3 linked regions of the Flocculibacter collagenilyticus genome follow. The protein of the gene in region 3 interacts with the protein of the main gene of each other region in a pairwise test. Links are inferred from orthologs where the notes say so. Each region holds a gene or a part of one and is shown on either strand. Other genes may lie near its edges.

Region 1 (10,664 bases), 1.9 Mb from region 3 along the record:
AAATCATGTGCACCGTGCACCCCCTCTTGAGCAACTACAATGGCCATAATTTGCTGTTGCTCTGCTTCAGGTAGCTCACGATCCATTAAGTGCTGGCTGCTTTCTCGTGCAACTTCCCATGCACTGCTCATCATATAAATAGCGATCAATATCGCAAATATCGCATCTGCCTGTTGATAGCCCATGCTAGTTAAAAACAACGCTAGCATAATTGCAACGTTCATTAATAAGTCACCTTTGTAGTGTAACGAATCAGCTTTTATTGCTATAGACTGAGTTTTCCTCACAACCCAAGTTTGAAAGATAACCAGCATCGCGGTTAAGCCAATTGCCAAGCCTGTAACAACATAGCCAATATCAATATGCTGCACATTGTGCGGATTAAGAAGGCGGTCAATACTATGAAAAATAAGTAAAATTGACGAGCCACAAATAAACGCAGATTGCGCCAGCCCAGCTAATGACTCTGCTTTACCATGCCCAAAGCGATGCTCGTCATCTGCTGGCATTAAGGCATAACGGATCACAAAAAAGTTAATGGTTGAGGCAGCCACGTCAAGTAATGAGTCAGTAAGTGACGCTAACAAGCTTGCCGAACCTGTGATCGTCCATGCATATAACTTGGTCACGATTAATATTGCAGCGACCACAATGGGAGCCCAACTTGCGGCTTTTACTAGTGATGAATACTCAGCTGTGGCCTTCGGCATAAGGGTAAACCTGCTTAAATATTGAGTGATTGAATTGAGCGGCTTTATGGGCAAAGAGTACCAGATTTGCTAGAATTCTGCCTCCACAACCATGAGATAAATTTAAATGTTAGACATTGTACTGTATCAACCAGAAATCCCACCGAATACTGGAAATATTATTCGTTTATGTGCCAATACAGGTTTTCACTTACATTTAATTGAACCACTGGGCTTCGATTTAGAAGATAAAAAATTAAAACGTGCTGGTCTTGACTACCACGAGATGACGCATGTTACTCGTCATGAAAGCTATCAGGCATTTTTAGATGCGGTACAACCCAAACGCATTTTTGCATGCACTACCAAAGGTAAACGCCATCATTCTGATGTTCAATATCAATCAGGTGATGTTTTAATGTTTGGCCCTGAAACACGAGGCTTACCTGAAGATATTATTTTCGGGCTACCCGAAGAACAACGAGTGCGAATTCCAATGTTACCAAACAGTCGCAGTATGAACTTATCAAACGCAGTGTCAGTATTTGTTTACGAGTCTTGGCGTCAACTAGACTATGCTGGTGCAAACCTACCTGATTAACACTCGCTGTGTAACATAAATTTGCGAAGGTTTGTTTGACGACTAAAGACTGGCACATGATTCATCACAGCCAGCCTTTCAAACCTTCGGGTTTTACCTTCTTGTGAGATCCCTTCAGAAGGGGAATTTTCACGCCATTTCTGTATATTTTCCGACATGTTTTATTCAATTTATCACCCCCTGTCTCTTCGGCGTTCATCATATTTATCGGATTATCACTTAAAAACCGCTGCAAAATCCGGCTATCCCGCCGCACTGCTGAACGTCTAAAACGCCTACCTCCATACGTCTAAACACCCCGTTCTTACTGGGCTCGCATTATTTGAGTGAAGTATAGACAATCACAGAAAGTGCTTTTAGTATGCCTATAAATGTGTTTGGAAAAATTATTATGACGATAAAAAAAATTATAAAAGGCGATCACGCCAGTCATAGTAGCTTAACGCAAAACGGTAATAAGCCGTCTTCAACAACTGAAGCTACCAATACGATTAATACCAATGCCAGTAAATGGGCAAACGATCTCACACGCTCTCGGGTGAGTGGACCAATGTTCCCCAGAAAAAATACCGAGTCGTCTGCTCATCAAACCGATGTAGAAGCCCCCTGGCAACATTACAAAGATGCCACGCGCGCTGTGCATGCTGGCTCTTTTGATGATGTTGCCTCAGGCGCAGTGGGCACGCCAATCTATCAAAGCTCAACGTTTTTACTGGGAGAAGAACAATACCAATCTATCGATGAAGGGCATGCCCGTGATCGGTTTATCTACACCCGGTACGGCAATCCCACATTATGGGCGGTGCAAAACAAGCTTGCAGCATTAGAAAATGCAGAGTCCGCGTTGGTCTTTAGCTCAGGGATGGCGGCGATTACGGCCTCGGTTATGGCTTTAGTTGATCGTGGTGCCCATATTATTGCTTCTAACGAGCTTTATGGTGGCACCTACAATCTATTCAATTACGAATTTCCTTCTTTTGGTATGAGTGCGAGCTATGTAAATCCTCGCGATTACACAGCGATTGAAGCTGCTATCAAACCAAATACTCAACTCATGTTTTTTGAAGCGCTCACTAACCCCTTGCTAAAGTTAATTGATATTGAGCGTTTAGCGGATATCGCCAAACGTAACCGTATTCGTTTGATTATTGATGCCACGTTTGTCACACCTATCGGCTTAAAGTCCTTAGCATTAGGAGCCGATTTAGTTGTTCACTCTGCTTCAAAGTATCTAAATGGTCATAGTGATCTAATTGCGGGTTGCGTAATGGGCAGTCGTAAGCTGGTTGATATGGTGTGGCCTCGAATGCTGACGTACGGTGGCTCGATGGATCCTCATGCTGCATTTTTATTAGAGCGGGGTTTAAAAACCTTACCCATTAGAATGCAAGCCCATGAAAAAAGCGCATTTGCATTAGCACAATACTTAGAAGCTCATCCAAAAGTTAAGCGAGTCATTTATCCCAAACTGCCTAGTTACCCTGACTACTCACTGGCAAAGCGTATTTTAAAAACAGGCACAGGGATGATCACATTTGAACTCACTGGCGGTGATCAGGCCGCATTACAATTAGTAAAACATTTATCCATTCCAAAAGAAGCAACTAGCCTAGGTGGCGTTGAATCGTTAATCAGTTTGCCCTTTAATACTTCTCAAGCTGGCTTTACCGCCAACCAACGCAAAAATATGGGCATTAACCCTGGTTGTGTGCGTCTCTCTGTGGGGATTGAAGATCCAGAAGATTTGATTGCAGACTTTGCAACGGCATTGTCGTTAATTACCACGCAACAAACCAATCCAGCGACTGCGGATCATCGAGAAAATAATTTAAATGGAGTTAGTCAATCATGAGAAACAGTATTCCTCTTTCTGCATTAAGTGAATTTACAAACGAAGTCAAAGCGTTACCTGAAGAAGGCGTGGTGCAATATGGTGTTGAGTTAAATTGGGAAAGTGGTACCCGTTCTCGAGCCAAAGCACTCCCTATGGCCGTGGGCCCACATGTGGTCAGTCGAGACTTCGAATGGACCATCGACGAACCTAGGCAGTTAATGGGCAGCAATCATGCACCTAATCCGCAAGAATATTTGTTATCAGGGCTTGGCGCCTGTATCCTAGTCGGCTTTACCGTGGGTGCTTCAATTATGGAAATTCAGCTTGAGTCACTCAAGGTTACCGTTCAGGGCGAATTAAATTTAGCCGGATTTTTAGGCGTAGACAGTTGCGCATCTGTTGGTTTTAAACGCATAAATTATCAAATTGATGTATCTGGTACTGGTACTGATGAACAGTTTGAGTTACTGCGAAAGCAAGCTGTCGCGCATAGCCCAAATGCTATGTCGATGATGAATGGTGTAGAAGTCTGTGGCGAATTAACCGTTCACAAACACTAATTTATTCCAATACTGCACGTAAATTACCAGGAACAAAAATGAAGTACGACTATATTATAATCGGTGCGGGTCAAGCAGGGTTAGCGATGGCTTATCATCTTAAACAAATGAACGCTAACTTCATGATGCTAGACGCCGCTAGCGAAATAGGTGCAGCCTGGCTTAAACGCTGGGACTCATTAACGTTGTTCACTCCGACCGAGTTTAACCATTTACCTGGCATGCAATTTCCTGCGGCAGATGGTCACTATCCAGATAAGCATGATGTTGCTAAGTACTTTAAGCAATATGTAAGGCACTACGACCTTCCCATAACACTTAATACAAAGGTACATCGCCTACAAAAAGATCAAGACGGTTTCACGTTATCATGTGAAAGCTATGCAGATGCATCCTCATCAGACGAAGCCATTACCTACCAAGCCGACAGAGTCATCGTTGCAACAGGTCCATTCCACACGCCTTTTATACCGCCCTGCCATAGCAACATTGATGAAAGTGTCGTGCAATTGCACAGCAAAGATTATCGTAACCCTAACCAACTCGCTGCTGGGGATACTTTGGTTGTAGGTGCTGGCGACTCAGGTTTTCAAATTTTACATGAAATCTCTGATGCCAAACCGAATGATAACATTTACTTTTCTGGTAAAACCGACTGCCACTCTATTCCTCAACAATTTTTGGGGAAAACATTGTGGTGGTGGTTTGACAAGCTAGGCGTACTGTCTGTTACTAAATACTCATGGCTTGGTAAACAGTTAAGCAAGCGTATGCAGCCTGTTATCGGCACTAACGTAAAGGCATTATTAGCCAAGCAGAATATAACGTGTGTGGGTAAAACCCTTGACGCGAATCTATCTGAAATACAATTCGAAAAAGCGAATATTGCTGGCATAAAGAATATTGTATGGGCTACTGGTTATCGACCTGACTTTACTTGGTTGAAAGATATTGAATTAGACGGTGAAGGTTATCCTGCTAATTACCGTGGCGTAAGCACAACAGAAGGTTTGTATTTTATTGGTTTGCCATGGATGTATACACGTGGTTCTGCCACATTAGGGGGCGTACAAAAAGATGCTGATTACTTACAGCAAGTACTGTTGAATAAGCCAGCCCCTTCGCCTGCTATAAATTGTGAATTAACCGCGACGACGGTAAAAACATAAAGCGGAATTATTCCGCTTTACGATCCCTGCCTAGCAACGCCATAGCTGCTTCTTGCGGGTTTTTACCTTGATATAGCACCTGATAAATTTGATCAGTAATTGGCATTTCAACGCCTACACGGCTGGCTAAGTTAAAGACCTCTTTAGTATTGCGATAACCTTCAACCACTTGACCAATATCGGCCATTGCTGTATCTACGTCTTTACCTTGTCCTAATGCTAAGCCAAAACGACGGTTACGTGATTGGTTGTCAGTACATGTAAGTACCAAATCACCTAATCCGGCCATGCCCATAAAGCTTTCACGCTTAGCGCCCATTGCGCAGCCTAAGCGGCATAACTCAGCAAGCCCGCGAGTAATTAAGGCGGTTCGTGCATTCGCCCCAAAACCAATACCATCAGCCATACCCGCACCAATGGCAATCACATTCTTCACTGCGCCACCTAACTGCACACCAATAAAATCGTCATTGGTATACACTCTAAATGAACGCTCACAGTGAAATAAATCAGATAAGTGATTGATAAAATCTTGGTCTGTTGACGACATTGAAATAGCCGTTGGTAGCCCTATCGCCATCTCTTTTGCGAATGTAGGACCAGACAAAACCGCTAACGAGATTGAGTCGCCCAAAATATCAATGGCGACATCTTGTAATAACCGGCCTGTTTCAGGCTCTAGCCCTTTGGTTGCCCAAGCTACTTTTGCGTTTTCCCTTAAATGCGGCTTGATTTGAATGAGCATATCGTCAAACGCATGACTTGGTACGACAACAAGTACTACATCACTGGCTTTAACAGCAGTCACTAAATCAGATTCTAATCTTAGCGTTTCAGGAAAGGTAACATCAGGAAGGTATTTTTGGTTACTACGTTGCTGCGACATTGCGTCTATTTGCGATTTGTCGCGCCCCCATAAAAGGGTTTCATGTCCGTTGCGTGCCACACATAAAGCAAGGGCGGTACCATACGATCCCGCCCCTAATACTGTGACTGCAACTTTTGCAGAATTCAGCATGTATTGTTCACTTTTTAATTAAGCGTCTGCTTGCTCTTTTTGAGCTGCTTCAGCTTGTGCTTGACGCTGTTGCATAGCTTGCATGAATAATGCGTCAAAATTAACTGGTGAAAGGTTTAACTGCGGGAAAGTACCACGGTTAACTAAGTTAGATACCGTTTCACGTGCATACGGGAAAAGGATGTTAGGGCAGTAAGCGCCTAGCATATGAGCAAGTTGTTGATCTTGCATTTCAGCAATAGTGAAAATACCAGCTTGGCTTACTTCACATAAAAACGCAGTTGTGTCGCCAACTTTCGTCGTTACTGTTAATGAAAGTACTACTTCGAACACGCCATCTTCTAGCTTGCTGCTCTTAGTGTCTAAGTCCATTTTTACTTCTGGTTTCCATTCCATTTTGAACACGTCTGGAGACTTAGGTGTTTCAAAAGAAATATCTTTTGCATAGATGCGTTGAATAGCGAATTGAGGGTTTGCTTGCTCTTCTTGAGCAGCAGCGTTTGTGTTTGCTTGATCAGTCATGATACTTCCTTTAAATATGGTTAATTATGCGACCAATAATGGGTCTAATTTATTTTGATTTTCTAATGCGAGCATATCATCACAACCACCAATATGTTGGTCATTAATGAAAATCTGCGGCACGGTATACCCACCATTAGCCTTTTCAATCATTTCGGTGCGAAGCTCAGGCTGCTCGTCGATTTTAAACTCGGTATAAGTCACTCCCTTCTGATCAAGCAATGCTTTTGCACGAACACAATAAGGACAATATACTTTTGTATAAATAGTTACGTCAGCCATAAAAACCTCTTACTTCTTTTTGGCTACAGGCAAACCTGCATTTATCCAAGCGTTCATACCGCCTTGTAATAAATGCACATTAGTAAAGCCCGTTTTAAATAATGTATTTGCAGCGCCTGCTGCAGACATTCCAGCGTTGCATACGACAATGATGGGGTTAGATTTGTGGTTTTCAAGCTTAGCTAATTCATTTTGCTGAATTTTAGTTAGAGGTACGTGTTTTGCACCTGCAATATGGCCTTTTTTGAATTCATCCGCAGAGCGAATGTCTACCACAACACCATCTTCTTTGTTAACCAACAATGTCAACTGCTGTGTACTTACCGCAGAGATCTGCGAAAATTTACCTTTTATCCAGCTAAATAGCACAGAAAAAAACAGAACGACCCAAATAATACTTAAAATATAATGATTACCGATAAATTCGATAAATTGTTCCATAACGGCTACTAAACCTTTTTTGTAAATTTCCAGATACTTAACACCTAAATTCGGCTTAAGCTCAATGTAAATCAGCGATACACCGATTTAAAATTAAGCGCTAAAGTATACATATAAAGAAAAAAGATGCTAGCCCAAAGTCAAAAATGATCATAACTATAGGCTAAAAATACGACGGGGTTGAGTGAATAACGTTAAGGCTGGCTATCTCACTGCTACGCCACATTAACAGTGAGTAAATTCATTAATAAACGTCAGGCTATCTACCACTTTGTCAGCAATTTTTACCGCTGAATCACTGACTGCATGGCCACTTCTCACTAATACTTTATGGCCTATATCTGCTGCAATTGCCGCTTCGATATCTGCTTCCTTGTCGCCAAACATGATTGATTGTTGAGGATCAATATCATGCTCTTCAATAGCTTGGAGGAGCATGCCGGGCTTAGGTTTACGGCATTGGCAAATTTTCTGGTATGGCGGTAATGCATCAGTGGGATGATGAGGGCAAAAATAGACACCATCAATATCAATAAAGTTTTGCGCAAACTGTTGATTCATCCAAACTGTTAACTTTTGAAAGTCAGCCTCAGAGTAATAACCTCGACCAATACCTGATTGATTGGTCACCACAATGATTTTAAAGCCCGCTGCTTTATATTGCGCACAGACATCAAATACACCATCAATAAACTGAAAATCTGCAATTTTATACACATATTCTTTTTCGTGATTAATGACGCCATCGCGATCTAGAAATAAAGCTTTTTGCTTCATGGATTATTCCTCATCATCTTTTGAAATTTATACATCAATCAGTTTAGTCCAGAGATTCATTCGCACCTAGTTGTAGCTCATTAACCGCCCGATCAAATGTTTGAATAACCTGCTCTACGTCAATCTGTGCCATCAATTCAGCCCCTTTGATTCGCTTACCCGGCTTGTGCTGCTCTGCGGTTTTTCCTGTTAGTGTTTGCAAATTTTTAAAATACACCTCACATACATAATCACGATAATGATAAGGCCCGGTTCTGTCGGGGTTACTATGAGCGTACAAGCCAATCACTGGCGTACCTTGCGTAACCGCCATGTGCGCTGGGCCTGTGTCAGGTGCAAGCACCAGTGATGCTCTGCCAAGCAATGCCAACATTTGCTTCAGCGAGGTTTTACCTATGTAATCGGTTATGTTGCATTGTGCATGGCGTAAAATGTCATCACCAAGTGCGCGGTCTAATTTTGCTGGGCCGCCACACAATAGAACGTCAAACCCTTTGCTACTAGCGTACTCAGCAACCGCAGCATAGCGCTCTGGCAGCCAGTTGCGCTCAGCCTTGCTGGCCGCAGGTGAAATTATTAAGGTTGGTTTATGGTTAGGAATAACTTGCTGAGCAAAGCTTATATCATCATCACTTAACGGCATTTGCCAACTGGGAGCTGATTCAGGCACACCTATCGCACTGGCAAAAGCACGGAAGCCATCCAGTACATGGGGCGCAGTTTGAGCTTTTATTCGTTGATTAATGAACACACTGTGCAATTCTTTTGAACGAGCTTTGTCAAACCCTAGCTTTGTACGGGCTGGAATAAAATGAGCCGCTAAATTCGCACGAAAAGCCACTTGCATATGCAATAATACGTCAAACAGCCTTCCCTTCATGTCTTGCATTAATTGTTTATATGCTTGTTTACCTTGCTTTTTATCAAAAATAACAAATTCTACACCCGGCAAACCAGCTAACAACGCAGCTTCAACTTTACCGATTATCCATGTAATACTGGCTTCGGGATAACACCGTTGAATTGCTTGCACAGTAGACACCGCGTGACACACATCACCAATAGCAGAAAGTCTTAAAATACAAATAGATTTAGGTGATGATTCAAACAAGCTGACCTCGCACAATAAGGTTGATTAAAAGTGCCACATCTTATCTGATCAACCATGGAAAGTTAATGTATCATTACAATCTTGCAAAAAAGGGAAAATCATATTGGTCGTAAAACTATAAAAAAAATTGCCCGATTCGTTTAATTTTTGTACTATGTAACTATGGTCGATTTGATATCCTTTCAGGTATTTATTTGTAACCAACATTTCCAACGATAAACAAAACTGAGAACTTAATTGTGACACACGAAAAAATAGAAGCGGACTCTGATGTAATTGTGTACAACCCTTTGTTTTCTTACCTACCCGATGCTAAATGGTTTACATCGTGTTTTTGGCAAAAGAAAGGGGCCATTTCAGGCAAGTCAAAAGGCCGTGCCATTACTTGGTTTTTCCGCTTTAAAGAGCACGAATTTGTATTACGTCACTACTACCGTGGTGGCTTAATAGGAAAATTCAATAAAGACTTGTACATAGGCATGGATGAAGAACGCAGCCGTGCAGTTAAAGAATTTGCGATGCTGAAAGAGATGAGTAACATAGGCTTACCAGTACCTAAGCCACTTGCTGCTCGTATCGAAAAGAAGTGGTTTTGCATTTATCGCGCCGATCTCATTATTGAGCGTATTGCTAATGCGAAAGATCTTTTTCAGTATTTATCCAAATATCCACTCAACAAAAGCATGTGGCTTAAAATCGGACGAACGATCGCCGACTTCCATAATAATGGTGTTTATCATGATGACTTGAACATTCACAACATCATGTTAGATAAAGAGCATAAATGCTGGTTAATTGATTTTGATAAAGGTGAAATCAAAAAACCGAGCCACTCTTGGCAACAAGAAAACTTAAAACGTTTACTACGCTCTTTTGAAAAAGAAAAACGCCAAAACGTGGATTTACGCTGGCATCTAAAAGATTGGGACTTTTTGCTGCAAGGCTATAATGAAGTAATTAATACACCGAAGAAGCAAGCGGCCCACTAGATACTTGTGATAAGAATAGAGTTGCGGTGTTCACAACTCTATTCTGGTTATTAGCTGTATAGCCAAAAGCGTGTTTGCGGTGCTACAAATCGTTATCAGGGCTGTGCCACCACTGACTGGTACGCACGTCAACATTAAAAGATTGGTAAAACAATTCTACATCTGCAGCTAGCTTTGTTTTTGTGGCATTAGCTTCATTTTCTGTCATTTTGGGTATAGGTTCGCTCACTGCACCTTTCATCTTATTTACCACACTTGTTGGCAAAATCTTCTTAATCTGCAGCGTCATGCTCTTCAGTGTTTTTGCAGGTAATAAATTGACCACACTAAAAGGCCCTTTCCATTTAAACGAGGCATTCGATTTTTGTGCGTAAGCTTCCTCAGAGAATGAATATGGCGACATATTCAGGTGATTGATAATACTATCAATGACTTGCTTTGGGTTACGTTTAAAGTCACTGAATGCTACTACCAACAAGTTTTCTTTTGGAAAATGAGCTAAGTACTCCTGCATTCGCTGATGATATAAGCTACCTGCAATGTGTGAATTATCAGCACGATTTATCGCATTCATAAAACTATCAGACTCAAATCCGGCGCGTTTAGCATGCCAATACGACGACCACGTTCTTTCAAGTGGATCCCTTACTACATATACCATCTTAGCGTTA
Region 2 (10,612 bases), 2.0 Mb from region 3 along the record:
CCATGTTGCTTAACACGTTGTAACTCTTTTAACAGCGCCCAATAGCCACCTTCTATTTCGTTATGTTTCGCTTTGACTGTAAAGCCATGAACTTGTGTCTTATCTGCTAATAGATCACTATAGCTTCTTGCTTCAAAAAAAGGAGCTGAATCTGATAAAGACAGCTTCTTAAGTCGCTCATTCAAAAGATAATTGAACAATGCTTTCATTCTTAACGGTTTAATGTGCTTTATATTTGAATACTCGCGCTTTTCGGCCAACAACATGAGTCGCACAACCGATGAGGTTTGCTGCTTATCTGAATAAATCACACTGTGTATCTTATCTCTTGCAGGAATATTGTAGCTTTTTTGCTTAGCGTTACTTTTATTAGCTATCGCACCAAACTTTGTTGTAATTAAAGCTTCAACGTCTTTAATAGTCACGTCACCAACCACAATGAGCGCCATATTGCTTGGCGTGTACCACTTATGATAAAACTGCTTAAGCATATTTGACGTAATATGGCTTATGCCAGCTGGATTACCCACAGCTAAATGGTCTAGATATCTTGAGTTATTCCACAAAGCCTCTCTTTGAACTTTATTAATTCCCTTAGTAGCATGCTCATTTTGATTACGCCACTCTTCTAATATGATCCCCCGTTCTTTTTCAACTTCTAAATTGTCAAATGAAATACTTTCTGCCCAATCTTTCATTATTGTTAGGCTAGTATGGATATTGTCGGGGTTATCAGTGGGAACAGTTAGTCTATATACAGTTTTGTTGAAGTTAGTGACAGCGTTGGAGTGGCTACCAAAGCTCATCCCCATCTTTTCCATCGCTGTAATCACCTGATTTTTTGGAAAATGCTTTGTTCCATTAAACGCCATGTGCTCTACAAAATGTGCTACGCCATTTTGATTATCAAGATCTTGTAACGAACCAACTTTTACTGCCAAACGTAACTCTATTCTATTGGCTGGAACATTGTGTTTATGAATATAATAGGTAAAGCCATTACTTAATTGCCCATGCACTACATCCTGACGAAGGTTACTCGGGTGCTCAGGCTTTACTAAATCAGTATTGTTAATATCGCTATGCTTTGGATGTAAAGTAGGAGAAGAGAAACATGCCGACAGTGTAAAACTTAATAACAAGAGAAGTAAACGTAACATCATAAGATCCTTTATATACGAAAATACACTGAGTGTTATAGTCAAACATACTGAAAAAGAAGCCAAATAATACCAAACAAGCTTCTCTTTTACATACCACCCATTACGACATTGCTACCTTAAACAATTAAAAAACGTTTTATTTACGTTAAATACATATATTCTAGTCATATTAAACACTTAGCCAGTTGCACAATAATGACTCCGAATTACGACGACTTAACGTACTTTTTAGAAGTAGTAAGCACCAAGAATTTGTCACGCGCTGCTGAACGGCTTGGCATCACTCAGCCTAGTATCAGTGCAGCAATGAAACGACTGGAAATCAGCTTAGACACGGATATTTTATTGCGCACCCGAACAGGTGTGCAATTGACAAAAGCAGGTGAGGAGCTTCTATTATACAGCCAAAAGTTTCTTGCCGACTGGGATCATATTAAGCAACGCGTTAAGCGTACTGAGGCAACATTGGCGGGTGACTTTTCTTTTGGCTGTCACCCCTCTGTTGCGCTTTATGCACTCCCCTTGCTTTTGTCGCATCTTGAGAACACTCTGCCATTACTGCATTTTCATTTTACGCACGATCTTTCGAGAAAAATCACTGAAAGGATCATTAGCTACGACATTGATTTCGGATTAATTATTAACCCAATTCAGCATCCTGATTTGGTCATTCAGTCAATACTCTTTGATGAAGTGTGTCTGTGGACCCGTAAAAATCCAAGCTTAAAACAACAAGTGCACTCTCCTGAGTGTACGCTCATTTTTGATCCGCATTTAAAACAAAGCCAAACCGTGTATAAACAACTATCGTCATATCGCTTTAATGAAATACATACCAATAATTTAGAAGTAATTAGTGCCTTAATTGAGTCTGGGCAGGGGATTGGTATTTTACCTACTCGAGTAGCTCACAATGATGCAAGATCGCTAATGAAAGAACAGGCACTACCTTATGACAGTGTGAGAGATGAGTTATGCTTTGTGTACAGAGGCGATAAGCAAAGTCGGCATATTAGTCGTGCCCTAGGCCAAGAAATACAACATGCGTTAAAACCCTAAAGCTTGCGCAGTAAGCAGCTGTGGCAACAACATGAACAACCTATCAAGCAGTTATGACCACAGAGTTTTATCCGTACTAATCCATTTCGACTTAAGACGCGGTATTAAGTACCTCACAACTTACCGCTGTAGTCAGTGCATGTACCCCACTATAGCTTGAGAATGGCGTTAATATATCACCAAATGTTTGACCGTATTTAGCTTCAATGGTCACAAACGTACCATAGTATTGCGTGTCATAATCAAAACGGTATAACGCGCCTTGATTCGTGATTGCGCTTAACACCATTTCATCTGATGCAGCACCCGAGCGATAACTACTAGAGATGGCTAACTGACTAGTTAAAGTTTCATAGTTGTGAATGCGGCTACTGCCAAAGTTAAGGGCGATACCAATACCGCAGTTTTTGTCATGTAATTGCGGATAGGGCACATAAAGCTCAACGCTGGTCGCGTTGTGATTAAAAGTCACAAAGTTATTATCGTGTTTAAACCAAGTATCAAGTCCAGCCATAGCCGACATGGATACTGTACTTGCGGCTACCAATGCCGTTGCTGTTAGGTATTTATTGATTAAGTTAACAGTCATATTCGTCCTCCTATTAAACTGCCAACCTATCCTATCGATATGTATTTCATAGATAAAATTGTTAATGACTCTTATTGTCATAGGCAAGAACTATGGCATTAAAAACCGAACTGAATGACAATCGTATTGACGGTGAGGGGTGTTGCGTTAATAGTGAAGAAAGCGACGAATAATCGACGGCAGAGGCGCAATACAACGTAAAAAGCAAACTCAACTATGCTGCTTACTCATCAGTGTTGCGCTGAAAAACACCGTTCGTGCTGCAAATATTGGATGCACTATTAATAGGATGAACCGAGCATAGAATGTACCGAGTATTGAATGTACTGAGAATTAAATGTACTGCGCGGTTGTTTCTTCGCGCTTAGCGCGATTCATCATATTGCCTGCCGTTAAGCATGGTCAAAACGCTCAAGCAGCAAGGTAAGTACACGCCCTAATTCATTAATAAATAATGTATCCATGCCCGGATAAAAATGATCATGATCAATACTACCAAAAGCAACTAAGCCCGTTGTCATGTCATCACCTAAAGTGAGCACAGCAACAGAATTAACTTCTTTATCATTAAAAAATAAAGTGGCTTCTTCTTTGCTCAGTCGGCCAAAATAGGTACTGCTATGCGATAATCGTTTTGCAATAAAATTAGTTAGCTTTTTATTTTCTAAATCCGGCAAACTGGCATTTTGCTCATTTAACTTAATCAGCTGCACGGCATTTAGGTTTAACTTTTCACTGATTAATAATTCGATAGATTGGAGTAATTCGGCTTGGTCAGACGCATCAAAAACACGAATAAAAATCTCACTAAATACTAAAAACACATGCTCATTTTGTCGCGCAATCGACATTAAATGCGTGATTTCTTCTTCAAGATATTGGCTTTTTTCACGTAGTACTTCTAGCTGACGCTCAACCAACGAAATAGTGCCTTTTTGTTGATGAGGTAAGCGTAATTGAGCTAACAAGTCTGGATTTTGTACAAAAAAATCAGGATGCTGCAATAGATACTCTTTAACTAAGCTTGCATCTAAACTTAACTCATCCTGCATTACAGGCTCGATAGGAGGCGTTATTTCGCTCATAAAATTATTTGTCCATCATATACATGTTCTGCTGGGCCGGTCATTTTTACTGGCTGTCCTGGACCATTCCAACGCACCGTAAGGGTGCCACCGGGCAACGCTACTTTTACCGTTGAAGCCAGTTTATTTTGCATCTTGCCAATTACTGCAGCTGCGCACGCGCCGGTACCACACGCCAAGGTTTCACCTGCACCGCGCTCCCATACCCGTAATTTGATGTAGTTATCTGACACAATTTCCATAAAGCCAATGTTGGCTTTTTCTGGAAAGCGCTCGTGCTTTTCAAAAATGGGCCCAAGCACATCAACTTCAGCGCGTTCAATATCTTCTACCGTGATAACGCAATGTGGGTTACCCATCGACACCGCGCCGCATAACACCGTGTGCTCTTCAGCACGCAGTATGTACGTCATCTCTTGCTTTTGCGCTTTAAACGGTACTTGCTTAGGTTCAAATTTAGGATGCCCCATATTCACGGTTACATTACCGTCTTTTTCATTAAACAGTGTAATATTTCCGTTCTTGGTACTAACTTGAATACGATGCTTGTTCGTTAACCCTTTCATTCGCACGAAACGCGCAAAACAGCGTGCACCATTACCGCACTGCTCTACCTCATTACCATCAGCATTAAAAATACGATAATGAAAATCTAAATCGGGATCGTAGGGAGGTTCAACAATTAACAGCTGGTCGAAACCAATGCCAAAATGACGGTCAGCTAATTTGCGGATTTGTTCTTTAGACAAGAATACATTTTGGGTGACGTTATCAATCACCATAAAATCATTTCCGAGTCCGTGCATTTTTGAAAAGTAAACTAACATAACTGCTTTATTATTATCTTGATTTGGTTATCTTAACGCATTTTCTTATATTAATCGCTGTGAACTTGTTTCAAGTAAAGCGCATTTGTTTTAGCAAAGATTCTGGTACTTATTCAATCAGTATAGACTCGCCGCGCCACAAGTCTTGCAACGTTTCTCGTGCCCGAACTAAGTGCATATTCGTGTTATCAACCATGACCTCAGCGGCGCGCGTGCGACTGTTGTAATTACTGCTCATCGTAAAACCATACGCCCCCGCAGAACGTACCGCCAGTAAGTCACCTTCTTGAATATTCAAATAGCGATCTTTACCTAAAAAGTCCCCTGTTTCACACACCGGCCCCACAATATCGTAAAGTTGTGTGGCTTGCGACTCTTCATTTGCTTCGTCGCGATCATTCACAGGAATAATGTTTTGCCACGCGCTGTATAGCGCAGGTCGCAGTAAATCATTCATGGCTGCATCCACAATAGCAAAGTCTTTATTTTCACCTTTTTTAATAAACTCAACTTGAGTTAATAAAATGCCCGCATTAGCCATAATTGCCCGTCCGGGTTCAAAAATAAGGGTTAAGTCTTTACGATGTTGTAGCTTGTCTACGATGGCTGCGGCATATCCAATCGGATGAGGCGGCGCTTCTTGGGCATAAGTAACTCCTAACCCTCCGCCTACATCTAAATGCGAAATATGAATGTCTTGCGCCTGTAACGTATCAATTAACGTAAGCACTTTATCTAATGCCGCTAAAAAAGGCTCTACTTCTGTTAACTGAGAGCCAATATGAAAATCAACCCCTTGCACATTCAACCACACGGACTCATGCGCATATTGGTACAACGGCATAACCTGAGTAATATCGATACCAAACTTGTTTTCTTTTAAGCCCGTAGAAATATACGGATGCGTATTTGCATCAATGTCTGGATTAACACGAATAGAAATAGGGGCCGACTGTTGACGTTGTTGCGCTACTTTTTCAATACGCTGAAGTTCAGATTCAGACTCAACATTAAAACATTTAATACCAACCTCAAGGGCATAGGCGATTTCTTGCTCTGTTTTGCCCACTCCAGAAAAAACGACTTTCTCAGGCTGACCACCTGCTACTATTACACGAGCGAGTTCGCCACCTGATACAATATCAAAACCCGACCCTAACTTAGCTAATACATTTAATACTGCTAAATTTGAATTCGCTTTAACTGCGTAACATATTACATGCGGATGCTGGGCAGCAGCTTGGTCAAACGCATGCCAGTGCCGTTCTATCGTTGCACGCGAATACACATAGGTTGGTGTACCGTATTCTGCAGCAATTGCATTTACGTTTACATGTTCAGCATGTAACGTATTATTGTGATAGTTAAAGTAGTCCAAGATGCGTCCTTATACACAGCTAATTGCTGAATCTATTCCTCGGTATTAGTGGTACCTTTGTTTACGCTATTTTGCACGTCTTGCGCTGGCGCATGTTCAGGTGTGTCTTCTGGCAATGTTAACGGGCCTTTTTGGCCACAGCCTTGCACTAACATTAACTGACAAAACAATAACGCACCGAGTGCATTACGACCATTTTTTTTCGTTAACTTGGTAAATATGTTATTCATAGAGTTATTTAGCGGTTTTTTTGACACGCAGAAGCCAATATAATGATGTTTTATTTAATATGGGAAATGTATCAATGAACGAACAGGAATACCACCAACTTGCTGACGAAATGCTGTTGGCCGTTGAAGAATCCATTGATGAGATAGATTTTGATCTAGATTACGAAGCCGCAGGTGGCATCTTAACCATTATTTTTCCCAACCAGTCCAAAATAATTATTAATAAACAAGCGCCATTGTTGCAGCTATGGGTTGCCACAAAATTCAATGGCCATCATTTTGAGCTCATCGACGACCAGTGGATTGATAACCGCACTGGTGCTGAATTTTGGCAACTGATTTCAGATGCCGCCACTAAGCAAGCTAATACCCCTATTCAATTTAAACCAGTGAACTAATTTATGACCGACTTATTATCAGCTGTTGAAGTTAATCCCGATGACGCCTCACAAGGGGTAAAGTCTGTTGTTATTTGGTTACATGGTCTTGGCGACTCAGGGTATGGTTTTGCCCCCATTGTGCCTGAGTTAGCGTTAGCCGATGAGCTAGCAACTCGATTTATTTTTCCACACGCGCCTGAACGTGCTGTTACCATCAATAATGGTTATCGCATGCGTGCATGGTACGACATTAAATCGATGGATTTAGACAAGCGCGCTGATGAAGCAGGAGTATTAGAGTCTGTTGAACAAGTTGAAGCGTTAATTGAGCAACAGATTGCACAAGGCATTCCTGCCAGCAAAATAGTCATTGCAGGTTTTAGCCAAGGCGGTGTAGTTGCAATGCACTTAGCCACTCGCAGCAAACATAAATTTGCAGGTATCATGGCAATGTCGACTTACATGTGCCAGCCGCAAAAATTAGCTGAGGAGCACAGCAAGGTAAATTTACACACGCCATTTATGATGATGCATGGCCGACAGGATGATGTTGTGCCGATGGCAATTGGCGTTCAAGCAAAAGACACACTGGAACAATGCGGTTACACCATTCGCTGGCATGAATTTAATATGCAGCACAATGTTTGCGCGGAACAAGTGCAAATCATTGCGCAGTGGCTAACCGATAACTTAGCTGAGTCAGTGGCTTAAGCAATAAATATAATAACTCATTTACTTGTGGTGATATGGCAGACAATCAACTAAAAATTACAGTCGCGCTCAAGTCAGCTGACTTAACAGCAAATACATTGGCCGAACAGCCCGACTTTGTTTCGCCAAAACCACCGTTTAGTAAAGTTAAAGTGATTAGCGCGGTAGTATGTTGTTTGTTACTCGCTGCGGCTGCGCTGTATTTTTTACCCTTTGCAACGCCGCTGGATGCTAAAACCAATACCGTTGATGTAAGCGCGCACGAACAAACTGCAACGGCAATAGCCACAGTAAAAGATCAGAGCGCTGTCGAGCCGGCCGCAAGCCAGCCAATCAGCCAACCTAACGACAGTAGCGGTGAGACTGAGACTGAGACTGATAGTGTAATTGAAAAAGCGGCGCTGATCCCCGCAACACTAAGGGTTACTCCTAAACATCCGGCCACAAAAGAGATTGAACCTGACCAAACAGCCACAGCAACTGATGAAGCGATAACACTGACTCATCCAGCCGAATTAGTAAACCCAGATACCGCGATTGAGAAAAAGCAAACAGTGTTATCAAATACACAATCAACGCATGTAGCGCGTGCCGTGCTAACCAATAAGATTGTAAATAGAGAGCCACAAGAGCAGCTCAATCATCACATCACCAGTAACAATGCCCAGCGCAGTAAATTATTTTTCTTTACTGAGCTGCATAATTTAGCGGGTCACACCGTACGTCATCGTTGGATATACAAAGGCAATATTGTTGCTGACGTGCCACTGACGATAAAGTCGAACCGATGGCGAACCTACTCTAGTAAAAGCGTTAATCAGTCTCAACCCGAACAGTGGTTAGGCCAATGGGCCGTTCAGGTTGTTGATGAAGATAACCATATTCTGATCAGTAAAGATTTTATTTATAAAAAATAACTAACGTTGAAGCACCTTACAGTTTGTATTACCGCTTCTTTGGAAATGTAAAAAATGACAACAAATACTGTACGTATCGCAACTCGTAAAAGCGCCCTTGCCCTTTGGCAAGCCGAATTTGTAAAAGCCGAGCTTGAAAAACACCACCCAGACCTCAGCGTAGAGCTAGTGCCAATGTCGACTCAGGGCGATAAAATTCTTGATACACCGCTTGCTAAAATTGGTGGTAAAGGCTTGTTTGTTAAAGAGTTAGAGCAAGCCATGCTAGATGGCCGTGCTGATATTGCAGTACATTCAATGAAAGATGTGCCTGTCGACTTTCCGGAAGGACTACACTTGCATACCATTTGCGAACGTGAAGATCCTCGCGATGCATTCGTTTCAAATAAATATGCAACCCTTGCTGATGTACCAAAAGGTTCAGTCATTGGCACGTCTAGTTTGCGCCGCCAATGCCAACTTAAAGCGCATCGTCCAGATCTCATTATTAAAGACCTACGAGGCAACGTAAACACACGCTTAGCAAAACTAGATAACAACGAATACGACGCCATTATATTAGCCGCAGCGGGATTAATTCGTTTAAAAATGGAAAGTCGTATTGCAGATTATTTAGCCCCTGAATTTAGCTTGCCGGCTAATGGGCAAGGCGCAGTCGGTATTGAGTGTCGTAGTGACGACACCCGTATTCAGTTACTGCTATCACCGTTAGAGCATCACCTCACGCGTATACGAGTAATGGCAGAACGAGCAATGAATCGCCGTTTACAAGGAGGCTGCCAAGTACCCATTGGTGCTTATGCCGAGATCCATGATCAACAGCTACACTTACGGGGTTTAGTTGGCAGTTTAGACGGTAAAGAAATACTCACCGCAGCCTTAAATGAAGATATCACCTTGTCAGCCGAAAATAAGCAAAACCAATTACAAGCTGAAGCGCTTGGTACAAAGCTGGCAGAACAGCTATTATCACAGGGTGCCGACCGAATTTTAGCCGCTGTCTATAAACAGGATGAATGATTATTTGTGAATAACGCACAGGATGACACTAACAACGATGAAACAGTGACGCTTTCTGATCTGCATTGTTTAATTACTCGGCCTGAAGCACAAGGCGCAAGCTTGATAAGAGCATTGCGCCCATACACCACTTCCATCAGCCATATACCACTTATTCGCATCCAGCCCGCGGTATTAGGTCACTATGACTCTGAAGCACATTTATCCACCACTAAACTTATTTATACCAGCCCAAATGCCGTGCAGCATTGTCCTACTGAATACTTTCGCAGTCATGCCAATGCGAGCTTTTTTGCCGTAGGAAAAAAGACCGCAGACTCACTTCATCATAAGCTATCAGGCTTAAGTATTCCCGCAGCCGTTGAAGTACCGCTTAATGAATCTAGTGAAGGGTTATTACAATTACCTGCGCTAAGCCAAGTTGCTCAAGACACCATCACCATCGTGCGTGGTGTGGGCGGACGAGAATTATTGGCGACTCAACTACGTGAACGGGGCGCAAAAATTAACTACCTTGAAGTGTATCAACGCGAAATCATACATAATGACCCGCAAATGTGGTACGACCAGTGGAAAAAAATACAAATAAATTGTATTGTTGTGACTAGTTTAGAAATATTAGAACAAATATTTTCGCAAGCACCTCAAGAGATTATACTAAATTTACAACAATGTACTTGGTTAGTTGCCAGCGAACGTATTGCACAAAGCGCAGAGCAATATGACGTTCCTTATTCGCAAATTAATATTTGTGGCGGGGCGAGCGATCAACACATTGTAGCAACCATACAACAGCTAACTGGAAGATAAAATGTCAGACAACGATAAAAAAGCAGATAACACATCTTCACCTAATGACACCAATGATAAAGAGAAAAAAGACGCACTCGCAAAATTAGCTGCTGAATTACAACAAGAGGAAACATCCTCTAACAGTGCCCCTAATAAGCCGTCAGCTAGTGCTACTGCTTACCCGCCAGCATCATCGGCCAACAAGCAACAACCTGCTAAATCAGGCCGTGGGGTTGCATGGTTCGCATTATTTGTTGCCCTTATTAGCGTAGCTGGTGCCGCAGGTATTGCGTGGTACGGCTATCAACAACTGCAAATAGATCAACAGCAACGTGCATCACATAGCGAATTGCAAAAAACCTTACAAAACCAACTGAATAATTTACGAGATAGCCAAAAAGCGCAACTCGCCGAACAACAGCGACTTGCCCAACAAACCCAAGCGGCTTTACAACAAAATA
Region 3 (10,712 bases):
CTCGATAAAATGGAGTTCTACGTGTATGAAACACAACAAACTGTTAAAGCAGTGCAACGTCCTATTGTGATTATTACGTCTAACAACGAAAAAGAATTACCCGATGCATTTTTGAGACGCTGTTTCTTCCATTACATTCGCTTTCCAAGCAAAGACGAAATGCAGCAAATTATTGAAGTTCATCACCCTCATGTTAAGCAAAACTTACTAACAGAAGCCATGGAAGTATTTTTTGAGTTGCGTGATGTTTCAGGCATTAAGAAAAAGCCGTCTACGTCAGAACTAATTGATTGGTTAAAACTATTAATGTCTGACGACATAAGCAAAGAGCAATTATTGAATAAGCAATCAGCAAAGGGGTCAGCTGTTATACCATTATTTGGAGCCTTACTGAAAAATGAACAAGACGTTCAATTGCTTGAAAAACTAGCATTTATGAGCCGCCGTGGACGCTAGAAGCTATGCTTATCGACTTTTTTATTACAGTAAAAAAACACAACGTACCTTGTTCGTTGCGCGAATTATTGGATCTTATAAACGCCATTAAGCAAGGTGTGGTATTTGCAGATATCGAAGCGTTTTACACACTCGCAAAACTCACCTTAGTGAAAGACGAAATTTATTACGATAAATTTGACGCAGCCTGTGCAGAATACTTTGACGGTATTGAAAGTATGGAGATTTTTCCTGAATCCTTTCCTGAAGATTGGTTACGTAAAGAATTTGAAAAACACCTAACAGAAGAAGAAAAACAGCAACTTGAAGCATTAGGTGGTCTTGACGAGTTAATGAAAACCCTTCAAGAGCGTTTAAAAGAGCAACATGAACGCCATGCTGGCGGTAATAAATGGATAGGCACCGGCGGAACGTCTCCATTCGGTGCGTACGGTTATAACCCAGAAGGAATAAGAATTGGTCAGGACGGCAGCAGAAATCGCCGAGCCGTAAAAGTGTGGGACAAACGCGAATTTAAGAATTTTGACCAAGACAGAGAGTTAGGTACACGGAACACCAAATTAGCGCTTAAAAAGCTGCGTAAATTTGCACGCGTAGGAGCCAGTGAAAAACTAGACATGAACGAAACTATCAGCGCCACTGCAAAAAACGCGGGGTTTTTAGACGTTCACATGGAACAAGAGCGCCACAACGCAGTAAAAGTGCTGATGTTTTTTGATGTGGGCGGCTCGATGGACGATCATATTCATGCCTGCGAAGAACTCTTTTCAGCAGCGCATACCGAATTTAAGCACATGGAGTTTTTTTACTTTCATAACTGTTTATATGAGCGCGTATGGCAAGACAACCAACGTAGATACCACGAAACCATTGATGTTGACGAGGTGATTAGAACTTACGGCAGAGATTACAAGGTTATTTTCGTTGGCGACGCAACCATGGGGCCTTACGAAATTATGTATCAAGGCGGCAGTGTAGAGCACTGGAACGATAAACCCGGCGTTGTGTGGATGAACAAAGTACTCAACCACTTTGATAAAGCCGTTTGGCTAAATCCGCAGCCTCAACAGTGGTGGGGATATCACCAATCAATACAAATAATGAACGAGATAATGAAGAACGGTATGTACCCATTAACCATAGATGGCATAGGGCAGGCAATAAAGTCGTTGAGTTGATGATGTCCCGATCGAATTTTTGTTTATAGATATCGTATTGCTGACCATTACAACTGCTGTTAATTATTGGAGGTAATTACGGCGTTGGAATGCTAATTATGAAGCATCGCCTAAATCTAGTAGAAAGTTAATAAGTCAATTATGTCAGTTACCTGTGAAAAGTGCGGGGTCGTACATATCGAAATTATCGCCGACGCTTTCGCGTTCCATAGCTCGACGGTAGAACCTTATATTTTTGTAATTTATCGTAAAATGCCGTATATCTTTCAGTTATTTTTGTGAAAGCTAAGGAAACTTCCGTTAACGGCTAAAGAAACCTATGAAAATAAATGCAGAACTTGTTTTAGAACTCAAAACAAAAAATATTGATCGCAAGAAGGGCGGACTATGGTTTCTGGTTTAAATTTGAGAGTCATTCAGCGCTATGAGTAAAATTCGGCTCCAGGAAGAAAAGCAAACTAAAACTTACCTTCGGTTAGATGATAAGATTGCACGAAAGTTTTCCGCTTCTCATATGAGTAATACAAAGTGGGTAAGACTGCTTAAAAATGTGGCATCTTTTGATGATAGCTATGAGTTGACTAACTTAGTTGAAAAGCTTATGGACATCGCCAAATTTCCGATCTCTAAAACTTCGACAGGATATAGAGTCAATGGATACTCGTAGTTATAATAAGCCAATTATGGCACTAGCTTTCAGCTAACCTACGATTAATTGGAGATCTGCACTTTTAGGGAGTTATTATGTCTATTGAAAGCCAAAGCGATGTCGTTATGGGACAGAGCGATGCTATCTAAGCGATTTATTATTGAAACTATTCATGACCAATTGAAGAATATTTCCCAAATTGAACACTCCAGACATCGCAGTATGAATGGTTTTATGTTGAATTTAATGGCAGGTTTAGTGGCTTACTGCCTTAAAGACAGTAAACCAAGCCTTAATTTAACTGACTCAGAGCTTAATTCTATGATCGCGGCTTAAACAGAACTGGGGTTAAGAAGCCACTTACACAGATTTTTTTACACTCTTATTAATGGGTAATCTGGCGCTGAATTCACTTCCTTTTCCGACCACACTTTTTACTGAAATATCACCGCCATGAGCTCGTGCAATCTGGCGGCACAAATACAGTCCTAATCCGACACCTTTATTTGAGCGGTGAATGATATGGCTGCCTTGCGTAAAAGGTTCAAAGATCTTTTCAAGATGCTCCGCTTCGATGCCTGCACCGAAATCGCGAACAGTGATTTCCACGTTCTGATTTTCCTCAAAACATTGAATGATAACCGGAGCTTCAGAACCGCTGTGTTTCAAAGCATTATCAATAAGATTCTTGACCAAAAACTTAAAGCGGCCCAAGTCAATTTGTACAGCGATTTCTGGAATGTGGTCTTTCACCCGAACCGGTGTTTCTTTGAAATAAGAATGCAAAATCGTATTGATCACATTGGGCAAAAAGTATGTGTCGATATTGAGCAAGGTTTCTGCGTTTTTAAGGCGTTCGCTTTCCAGTAGTTGCTCTACAATCTCATCCATTTTATCGACTTCATGGCCTAACTTTCTTGTGACTTCACCCTGTTCCAGTAACGCCAGTAACACCTTTATTCTAGCCATAGGAGAGCGCAACTCGTGACTAACTGAAAGTAACAACTCTGTTTTGGCAGAGAACAATTGTTCGAGACTTTCGGCCATTTTATTAAGTCCCCTTGTGAGTTTTCCAAGGTCGTTGTTTGGGTGTGATGCAATTCGATATTTCAGGTTTCCATGACTGATCTCAGTTGCACTGTTTATGGCACTGTTAATAGCTGATAGCTGCCCATTCAATAACCAGTAGCTCAGTAACAATACGACAAGTACAGCAAACCATGGCCAATAAATAATCCAATCGGGAAACACTATTAGATTGGCGATTTTTGATGTTACGGTAATGGTATAGCCGTCAAACTCCGTTGATAGAAAGTATCTGGAATCTAACTTTTTGAAATACAATTCACCAATACCAATGGCATCCTTTGTCAATTTCTCAGGTGAAGGTAAAGGGCTGCCCGTTAGCCATTTCTCAGTTCCATAGGTTATTTGAATCTCCACCCGGTTCTTTTTAGCTTCTGTAGTAAGAGCTTCAATATCAACGGGTTCTTTGACGAGCTCCTGCATCATGACTAGCAACGCTGCTTTTCTGTCAGAAACGATCTCCACCGCTTCTTGTTCAGAGATGGCAAAACTGCCTAAAATGATGAACCCCACTAGCAAAATTGTGGTGATGGTGAATAGTAGGAAAAAACGAGCGTATAAATTTAGATGTGTAATTATCATAAAGGTGTCGCAATAAAGGTGTAACCAACACCCCTTATGGTTTTAATAAATCTTGGAGAGGAGACTGAGTCATTGAGCTTTTGACGAAGTCTGCTCAGTAAAATATCCACTGAGCGCCCAAACAAATCCACTTCTACACCTTTCACCACACCGATAATTTGTTCACGATTGAATACTTTTCCGGGATTAGAAGCTAGCGCCTTTAACAAGTGGAACTCCATGCCCGATAAATGCACATTTTCACCATCCACTTTAACTATCTGTTGCGCGCTAAAGATAGCTAAACCGGCAAAAAACAAGACTCCCTGTTGTTCTGTTGAGCTTTGTTCCTGACTAAAACTGCGTCGCAATAACGCTTGCACTCTCGCAAGGAGTTCCGCAGGTTCAAATGGCTTAGGCAAATAATCGTCCACTCCAAGTTCAAAGCCATGTACTTTATCTTCGAGTCGCCCTCTGGCCGTTAACATAATGATAGGCAAAGTATAGGCTTGCCGAATTTGCTTGCACAATGTGAAGCCGTCAATACCTGGCATCATCACGTCTAACAGTACTAGTTTTGGAGACTCCAGCCCAATCAACTCATATCCTTGTTGTGGCTCATTTGCACAAATCAAGTCAAAGTGATGCTGCTGAAAAAACAGGGATAAATTTTCGGTAAGACTGCTATCATCGTCAATTATTAATAGTTTGGTCATCGTTCATTTTACTCTTTAGTTCAGTACCATACTGGGTCAAGCTAGGTCAAACCACAAACCCCCAAATGAGATTGTTACACTATGTTACCCTAAAGGCTTTCATAGTTAAGTAAGATCATTCTACTACATTTTGAGGAATGAACTTATGCAAACAATATTTGTACAAGGGAATCTGAACCCGACACACTCTGCCAGAATTATTGCCATAATGATGCTGTTGCAGATGGTTCTGGGGTTACTTCTAAATTTCTATTTTCTGAAACCTATTTTGGCCTACAACGGCGAAACCCTTGTTAGTGACCTCACTAGCATACTGGGGGGCGCAACGCTAGTTGCTTTAATGATCAGTACCATGAATTTGGCGTTTGGCTTATTAATACCAAAAAAGTCTATCAACCAGCACACCACACTGTTTATTACAATTGTTGTATTCGCCACTATTGGTATTACATTGTGCGCTTATGAATATGCAAAACTGTCTGAGTACGTCACTTATCTGGCCACCATTAATGTACCCAACAATGATATATCTGCGGAGACGTCAACCTTAGTGAGAACTATCCTGACTAGCGGAAGAAATGAAGCGCATTTTTTCTCCATTTTTATCTCCAGCTTCAGCTTATTGCTCTTCTACCTACTGCTGTTGCGCAATCAACTGCTCCCTGTTCTACTTTGCGGATTTGCGCTATTTTCTGTGATATTGCAACTGATCGCCGTTGCACATACGTTTTTCGAAGCGTCAATTCCTAACATTATTCAACTTCCTTTAGCCATAACTCAGATTATTGTTCCTTTTTATCTTTTGATTTGGGGCTTTAAAAAGCCATTGTATGAAGCGTCCACAGAAAACAAAACAGCACAATAACCACAGGAGCGGTACCTTATGATTTTCATCGCAATTCTTATTCATATCACGGCAGGTGTTGTTGTGTTATTGACAGGCTTCACTGCAATCCTGGCAAAAAAAGGCAACGCATTCCATAGGCAATTGGGCAATGTTTATGTTTTATCTATGCTAACTCTAGGCATCAGCGGCACAATCATTGCGGTAGTACGATATGTACCAATTTCAATCATGAACGGCTTGGTCCTTTGCTATTTTGTACTTTCGGCCATCAATGTCATTCGACAGCCAGATAATCAGATCAACCTTGCCGACCGGTTTCTGTTTGGCTTCGCTACACTACTGTTTCTGGGGCTCTTCGGGTTTGCATACCAAACAACGCTGATGCCTGATGGCAAACTGGGCGGGTTTGGTACAACGGCTTATGTGATATTTGGCAGTGTATTGGCTTTTTGCAGTGTCGCAGATTATCGCTATATCAAGCTCGGAGGATTGCAAGGCAAGGACAAATTGATACGTCATCTTTGGCGAATGTTTTTCCCTCTTTTTATGTCAACAGCCGCTTTTTTTCTGGGGCAGGCCATGCATATTCCCGAAGCAATAAGAACCATTGAGTTTTTACTTGCACCGGTTGTCTTTGTCATTTTGATTACCTTTTATTGGGTTTTCAATACTGCTTTAACCAATAAGAAAGGCAAGAACCCTACACACTCGACGGATTACTGAGTATCGATAATAATCGCACGAAGCGCGCGATCTATGATCATTCATTAAAGGCTATTTTTAATAGCTCAAGAAAGTCAACGTGCTCGCCCACTTTCAGTGGTTTTACGATAAAGTCAGGTTTTACATCTTCTACCACCTTTGCCAATCTTCGTAATGGCTCGTTTACATGCTCATACCCAAGTGACCATGTGCCGTAGCCCCAGGGAATAAACACGCGACACCCAAGATCTTGAGCAGCACGTATCGCATCTTCGGGAGATAGGTGCATTTTTCTTGCGGGCCCAGGGTAGGCTACAATTGGCATTAAGCAAACATCTATATCACCGATGTATTGTGCAATGTCCTGAAAAATTGGGCTGTAGCCTGTATCACCCGCAAAATAGATACGTGTGGTTCCATCATCAAATAGCCAACTCCCCCACAGGCTTTCATCATAATCAGAGAAACTGCGGTTTGAAGTGTGGTTTGCCGGTAAAAAATGGATAGTCGTATCATTGTGGCGGGTTTGAGTGAACCAATCCATTTCAGTAATGGAGCCTATATTAAAATTTGCATCATCTGCATTATCTAGCGGTAAATAAAGTCGAGTACCTTCACTAAATCCACTCAAAGTTGAGCTACTCAAGTGGTCATAGTGATTGTGAGAAATTACCACTCCGCTGACAAATGGCAACTGTGCACTTTTAATTGGAGCTGCGCCTAGTCTTTTAAGTGAATCGTCTAACTTGCTACCAAGCCAGCCGAAACCATCAAATTCCTCAAATACAGGATCAGTTACAAGAGCATCATTATTGCCCAATTGAATCAAAAAGCTAGCATGTCCTAACCACGTGACTCGGTTAATGTTTTTGGCTTCTATGTCTACATCGCGAAAAAGCATATCGTTGTACCTAAAACCTTCAGTTTTATTAATTCCTGAATAAGCGAATCCGAGTAATGATTTTTCTACCGCTTTCACTTCTTCCGGTTTTAAGAAGTTCATTCTATCGTAACGGTTGTGTGGTCCTTTACCTTGATAATTGGCAGGGTATATATTCCTATACCTTGAGTCAGCCTTGTTGTATCGAACGTTATCGATTTGTGTTATATCTGGCTGACAGCCGCAAATAAAAATTGTGGCGATCATAATAGCCATAGGACTTTTACTCGTTTTCATAAATAATAATACCTAATAAGTAGTAAAAATAGGGCTTGAACGATTGTGATAGGCTTAACAATCTCTTCTTATTACAAGGAGGATTAACAAAATAAACCTGAAGAGAGTAGAGGTTTTTTCAATTGTAACTTTCCTTAAACCTTCAAGCTTTCAGGGCCAGCTGTTTGCCAGCCCTTAAAGTCGGATATTACCCCTTCTCACAAATTGCATAGCCTGGTGGACAGCGCTTTGGTTCAAAGTTTTGCGTCCAAGATTCTAACTCATCAATAGAAATCAGGCGCAAGCTGCGAAAGTCAATCAAGTGTTCTACCCGAATATCGAGTTTTTTTATTGCATCATGGAATACCACCATATCTTTGAAGATGCGAGGCTTGCCTGTTTTTAAGTTAGTCTCATAGTGTTCATCTGCAATGACGAGTTTTTCTGACTCAAGATAACTGACCAAATAATGCTGAGAGTGAGCAGTAGCGATATCAAATAGCTTTAGGTCGGCTATTGTAAGAGGCTTTCTATCGGAGACTAGCGTCAGCTTCTCCTTTGCCAAGGGGCTGCTTAATGAGTCGATAACCAATTGCTGATGCGCTTCCGATACGACTAGAGTCGCGCCCATTTCCACAGCATTATTTAAACCTCTTAAATTGCCGCCATGATGATGAGTGACTACATAAAATTTTATTGCCTTTTCAGATCCAGTAAGTTCCTTGAACTGCTTATAGTTGGCCTGCAAGTGCTTTGCGCTACCTATAGCGATTAGATAGTCTTTATTCTCAATAAAAACCGTACGATCTCGTCCTTTTCCAGCTTGATAAACGCCATTAGCTACCATTTTAGCCGTAATTTTGTTTGTGTAGAACTCTTCTCCCCATGGTACAAAGTGTTCATAATGCTTGAACTCATTGTCTAAATCAGGGAGCATTTCAATATCTCGTTTAATCGAAACTAAATTTAGCTCACCATCAACGAGCAAATTCATATCTCGAGCGTAAGTAACCCCTTTTGACTGTTGATGATTAGAAAACACATACACCATTTGTCTGCCACTTGCGTGTAATCTAATTAACTTGCGGATTACACCAGCTTGTTTATCTATGTAGTATGTCAGTGTCCAGCCATGGTCGTTTTCGATGTTGAGCTTCTGGTGCACTCTACCTCGATAGGTTTCTTTGCCGGAAAAAGTGGCTCCTTGGCGATTCTCATTTAGCGATTTTGCATAAAGAGTGTCACTAGAGGATTCGGCGTAAAAACCACCAAAACTATCGAACTTAGCCCAGTTATGTACAGCGTATTTGCCATGCAAGATATCATAGGCTATTGCTTTATCTTCACTCACAATCCACTTCTCCAAATCTATTGTGGTGCGAGGAACGCGATAGGTCAGTAGGCTTTTACGTTTATTTTTAAAATCTATCGTTAATTCTTCATTAATACGCCATATTTCATGGATGTTGGGTACTTCGCTCTCCCCACGCCAAGGGCCTTTGTTGTAATCTATGATTTTGATACTGTTTGCTTGAGTTAGTTTTGTTCCGCCGTAAGCCTTTATCACTTTATCGACAATGTGATTCACATCGTTGGTATCAGCATACATTGGCTCACTAAATATAATTGAAAAAAATAGAAAACTTAATGCTTTAAATCTTGGGGTTAATAACACCTTATATATTTCCTTTATTTAGTTCGGAGCCCCAATAAGGAGCGTGAATTTTTTAATGTTTTTTTGATTAAATACTTTAAAAATGGTAGGTGTCGTAAAGCGCTACAGTTGCTGGCAAAGTGCGAACCTACGACCATTATTTTCAGGCTGAGAATACAATTTTATTTCTGTCTAGATCTCTTATATAGGCTGAATATTTTGGGCCGCGTACTCCCGGTTCTCCTTCGCAGCTGCCACCCAATTTAATAGCCTGTTCGTATAGTCGATTAACTTCTTCTTCAGAGCCCACGTTTATGCCAAACATAGTGCCGTTTCCATTGGTTGCAGGTAGACCATCAAATGGTATTGCTATAGCAAAAGCGAAACTCTCACATTGCCAATAGTTCATTCTGTCGGTTTTAAACGCCTGGGTGAGAGCTGTGCCTTCAAACAAAGCATCGTAGAATTCAATTGCCTGCTGCATGTTATTAGTACCAAGAACACAATAATCCAATTTCATTTTGTAATGACCTTAATTGTTGTTTAGATGAAAAAAATTATCTTGAAATTTGATGTTTGATATCAAGCATATATGTATAAAAATGATGTAAGGGTGTTTTAACCATTTGGCCTTTACATATGCATTTCTACTTAATGACCTCAAAATGTCGCTGTGAAGAACCAAATAGTTAGAGGTTAGCCAATAAATTCGCATCTTCGATAATTATCAGCTTTCCCAGCTAATTGTATTTTAGAGCTGAGCGTACTTGTTAAATTTATAAAGCACAATCAAGGGGTAAGCATTGTTACCTTATGTTACATTGCGAAAAGAGTTTTGGTTTACATTTAACTTCTGTGTTTTTAAATAGATTTAAATAGAGGCGTTATGAAACTTAAATATTTAATTGGTTTAACTTTTATAATCCCATTGTTGGGGCTGTTTTTCGTAATTTCATTTGCAACTGATTTATCCAGCTTTATTGTATCAACTACTAATTTTATTTGTTTGGCAGTTCTTTTTATCACTGTCTTAGATGTTTTATTTATGGCTTTTAAACATAGTAAAGTTAACCATAATGGCAGCTAATCTTTACTGGTTTGATTTGAAATCTGGCTTGAGTCAGCACGATATTATTCTCGGAGAATAATTGATTTATACAATGACATTAAGTGGGGTTGCCAGCAGTTGGTTAGGTTTTGTTCAGCTTAACTTTGTAGTGGCATTACAAACGCTTGTGAGTATCTAAGTCAATGAAAAGTATGTTATGTTTAGCCATGCCAGCCTATCTTTTTAGTTAATCAAGCACGAGTTATAGCGCTGGCTCTTAGCTAACCCACGATAATGCCGAGGCTAGGCTGTGTGGGGTTCAAAATATCGGAGCCAAGGAAAGTGTAATGGATGTAGTAAAAGTCTCTAAGAGTAATTATCAAGAACTGATCGAAATATGGGAGGCTTCAGTGCGAGCAACTCATGATTTCCTTCCCGAAGAAAATATTTCTGAACTTAAGCCACTTATTTTGCAGCAATACTTTGATGCAGTTGAGCTTAGTGCTGTTAAGCGCAGCGGTGAAATACAAGGGTTTATAGGTGTAGCAGACTCAAATATTGAGATGCTATTTGTAAAGCCTGAGTATTTTGGTATTGGTATCGGGCGGAAGCTTATAAAGTATGCATTAAATAATTTAGGTGCATTTAAAGTGGATGTA

What was found.
Region 1: the proteins of HUU81_RS09555 (region 3) and secB interact in binary tests that used the Escherichia coli proteins (3 or more experiments, as listed by UniProt). The link is inferred for Flocculibacter collagenilyticus from one-to-one orthologs.
Region 2: the proteins of HUU81_RS09555 (region 3) and lysA interact in binary tests that used the Escherichia coli proteins (3 or more experiments, as listed by UniProt). The link is inferred for Flocculibacter collagenilyticus from one-to-one orthologs.

Annotation. Positions count from the first base shown.
Region 1 is NZ_CP059888.1:214,870-225,533, reverse strand. What follows is about bases 4,642-7,549. They hold secB (protein-export chaperone SecB), read right to left. Parts: upstream 6,394-7,549; coding sequence 5,890-6,393; downstream 4,642-5,889. Other genes in these bases: gmhB (D-glycero-beta-D-manno-heptose 1,7-bisphosphate 7-phosphatase), read right to left, coding at 7,342-7,549; HUU81_RS01015 (rhodanese-like domain-containing protein), read right to left, coding at 6,685-7,116; grxC (glutaredoxin 3), read right to left, coding at 6,418-6,675; gpsA (NAD(P)H-dependent glycerol-3-phosphate dehydrogenase), read right to left, coding at 4,861-5,868; HUU81_RS01035 (flavin-containing monooxygenase), read left to right, coding at 4,642-4,853. In the rest of the region: HUU81_RS01055 (cation diffusion facilitator family transporter), read right to left, coding at 1-710; tRNA (uridine(34)/cytosine(34)/5-carboxymethylaminomethyluridine(34)-2'-O)-methyltransferase TrmL, read left to right, coding at 817-1,290; HUU81_RS01045 (trans-sulfuration enzyme family protein), read left to right, coding at 1,682-3,142; HUU81_RS01040 (OsmC family protein), read left to right, coding at 3,139-3,684; more of HUU81_RS01035, read left to right, coding at 3,723-4,641; more of gmhB, read right to left, coding at 7,550-7,893; HUU81_RS01005 (glycosyltransferase family 9 protein), read right to left, coding at 7,937-9,004; HUU81_RS01000 (3-deoxy-D-manno-octulosonic acid kinase), read left to right, coding at 9,244-9,993; HUU81_RS00995 (sulfotransferase family protein), read right to left, coding at 10,076-10,664. UniProt on the Escherichia coli protein: One of the proteins required for the normal export of some preproteins out of the cell cytoplasm. It is a molecular chaperone that binds to a subset of precursor proteins, maintaining them in a translocation-competent state.
Region 2 is NZ_CP059888.1:104,123-114,734, reverse strand. What follows is about bases 3,968-6,823. They hold lysA (diaminopimelate decarboxylase), read right to left. Parts: upstream 6,102-6,823; coding sequence 4,833-6,101; downstream 3,968-4,832. Other genes in these bases: HUU81_RS00465 (alpha/beta hydrolase), read left to right, coding at 6,733-6,823; cyaY (iron donor protein CyaY), read left to right, coding at 6,406-6,729; HUU81_RS00475 (lipoprotein), read right to left, coding at 6,134-6,331; dapF (diaminopimelate epimerase), read right to left, coding at 3,968-4,723. Also shown: HUU81_RS00505 (M16 family metallopeptidase), read right to left, coding at 1-1,163; HUU81_RS00500 (LysR family transcriptional regulator), read left to right, coding at 1,359-2,222; HUU81_RS00495 (hypothetical protein), read right to left, coding at 2,314-2,811; HUU81_RS00490 (DUF484 family protein), read right to left, coding at 3,204-3,896; more of dapF, read right to left, coding at 3,893-3,967; more of HUU81_RS00465, read left to right, coding at 6,824-7,422; HUU81_RS00460 (DUF2914 domain-containing protein), read left to right, coding at 7,458-8,339; hemC (hydroxymethylbilane synthase), read left to right, coding at 8,394-9,359; HUU81_RS00450 (uroporphyrinogen-III synthase), read left to right, coding at 9,366-10,169; HUU81_RS00445 (uroporphyrinogen-III C-methyltransferase), read left to right, coding at 10,171-10,612. UniProt on the Escherichia coli protein: Specifically catalyzes the decarboxylation of meso-diaminopimelate (meso-DAP) to L-lysine. Is not active against the DD- or LL-isomers of diaminopimelate.
Region 3 is NZ_CP059888.1:2,149,293-2,160,004, reverse strand. What follows is about bases 2,798-5,753. They hold HUU81_RS09555 (response regulator transcription factor), read right to left. Parts: upstream 4,647-5,753; coding sequence 3,948-4,646; downstream 2,798-3,947. Other genes in these bases: HUU81_RS09545 (DUF2306 domain-containing protein), read left to right, coding at 5,530-5,753; HUU81_RS09550 (hypothetical protein), read left to right, coding at 4,792-5,511; HUU81_RS09560 (HAMP domain-containing sensor histidine kinase), read right to left, coding at 2,798-3,951. Also shown: HUU81_RS09575 (AAA family ATPase), read left to right, coding at 1-456; HUU81_RS09570 (vWA domain-containing protein), read left to right, coding at 462-1,634; more of HUU81_RS09560, read right to left, coding at 2,644-2,797; more of HUU81_RS09545, read left to right, coding at 5,754-6,216; HUU81_RS09540 (MBL fold metallo-hydrolase), read right to left, coding at 6,254-7,372; HUU81_RS09535 (hypothetical protein), read right to left, coding at 7,560-9,026; HUU81_RS09530 (VOC family protein), read right to left, coding at 9,169-9,525; HUU81_RS09525 (GNAT family N-acetyltransferase), read left to right, coding at 10,401-10,712. UniProt on the Escherichia coli protein: Response regulator member of the two-component regulatory system CpxA/CpxR which responds to envelope stress response by activating expression of downstream genes including cpxP, degP, dsbA and ppiA.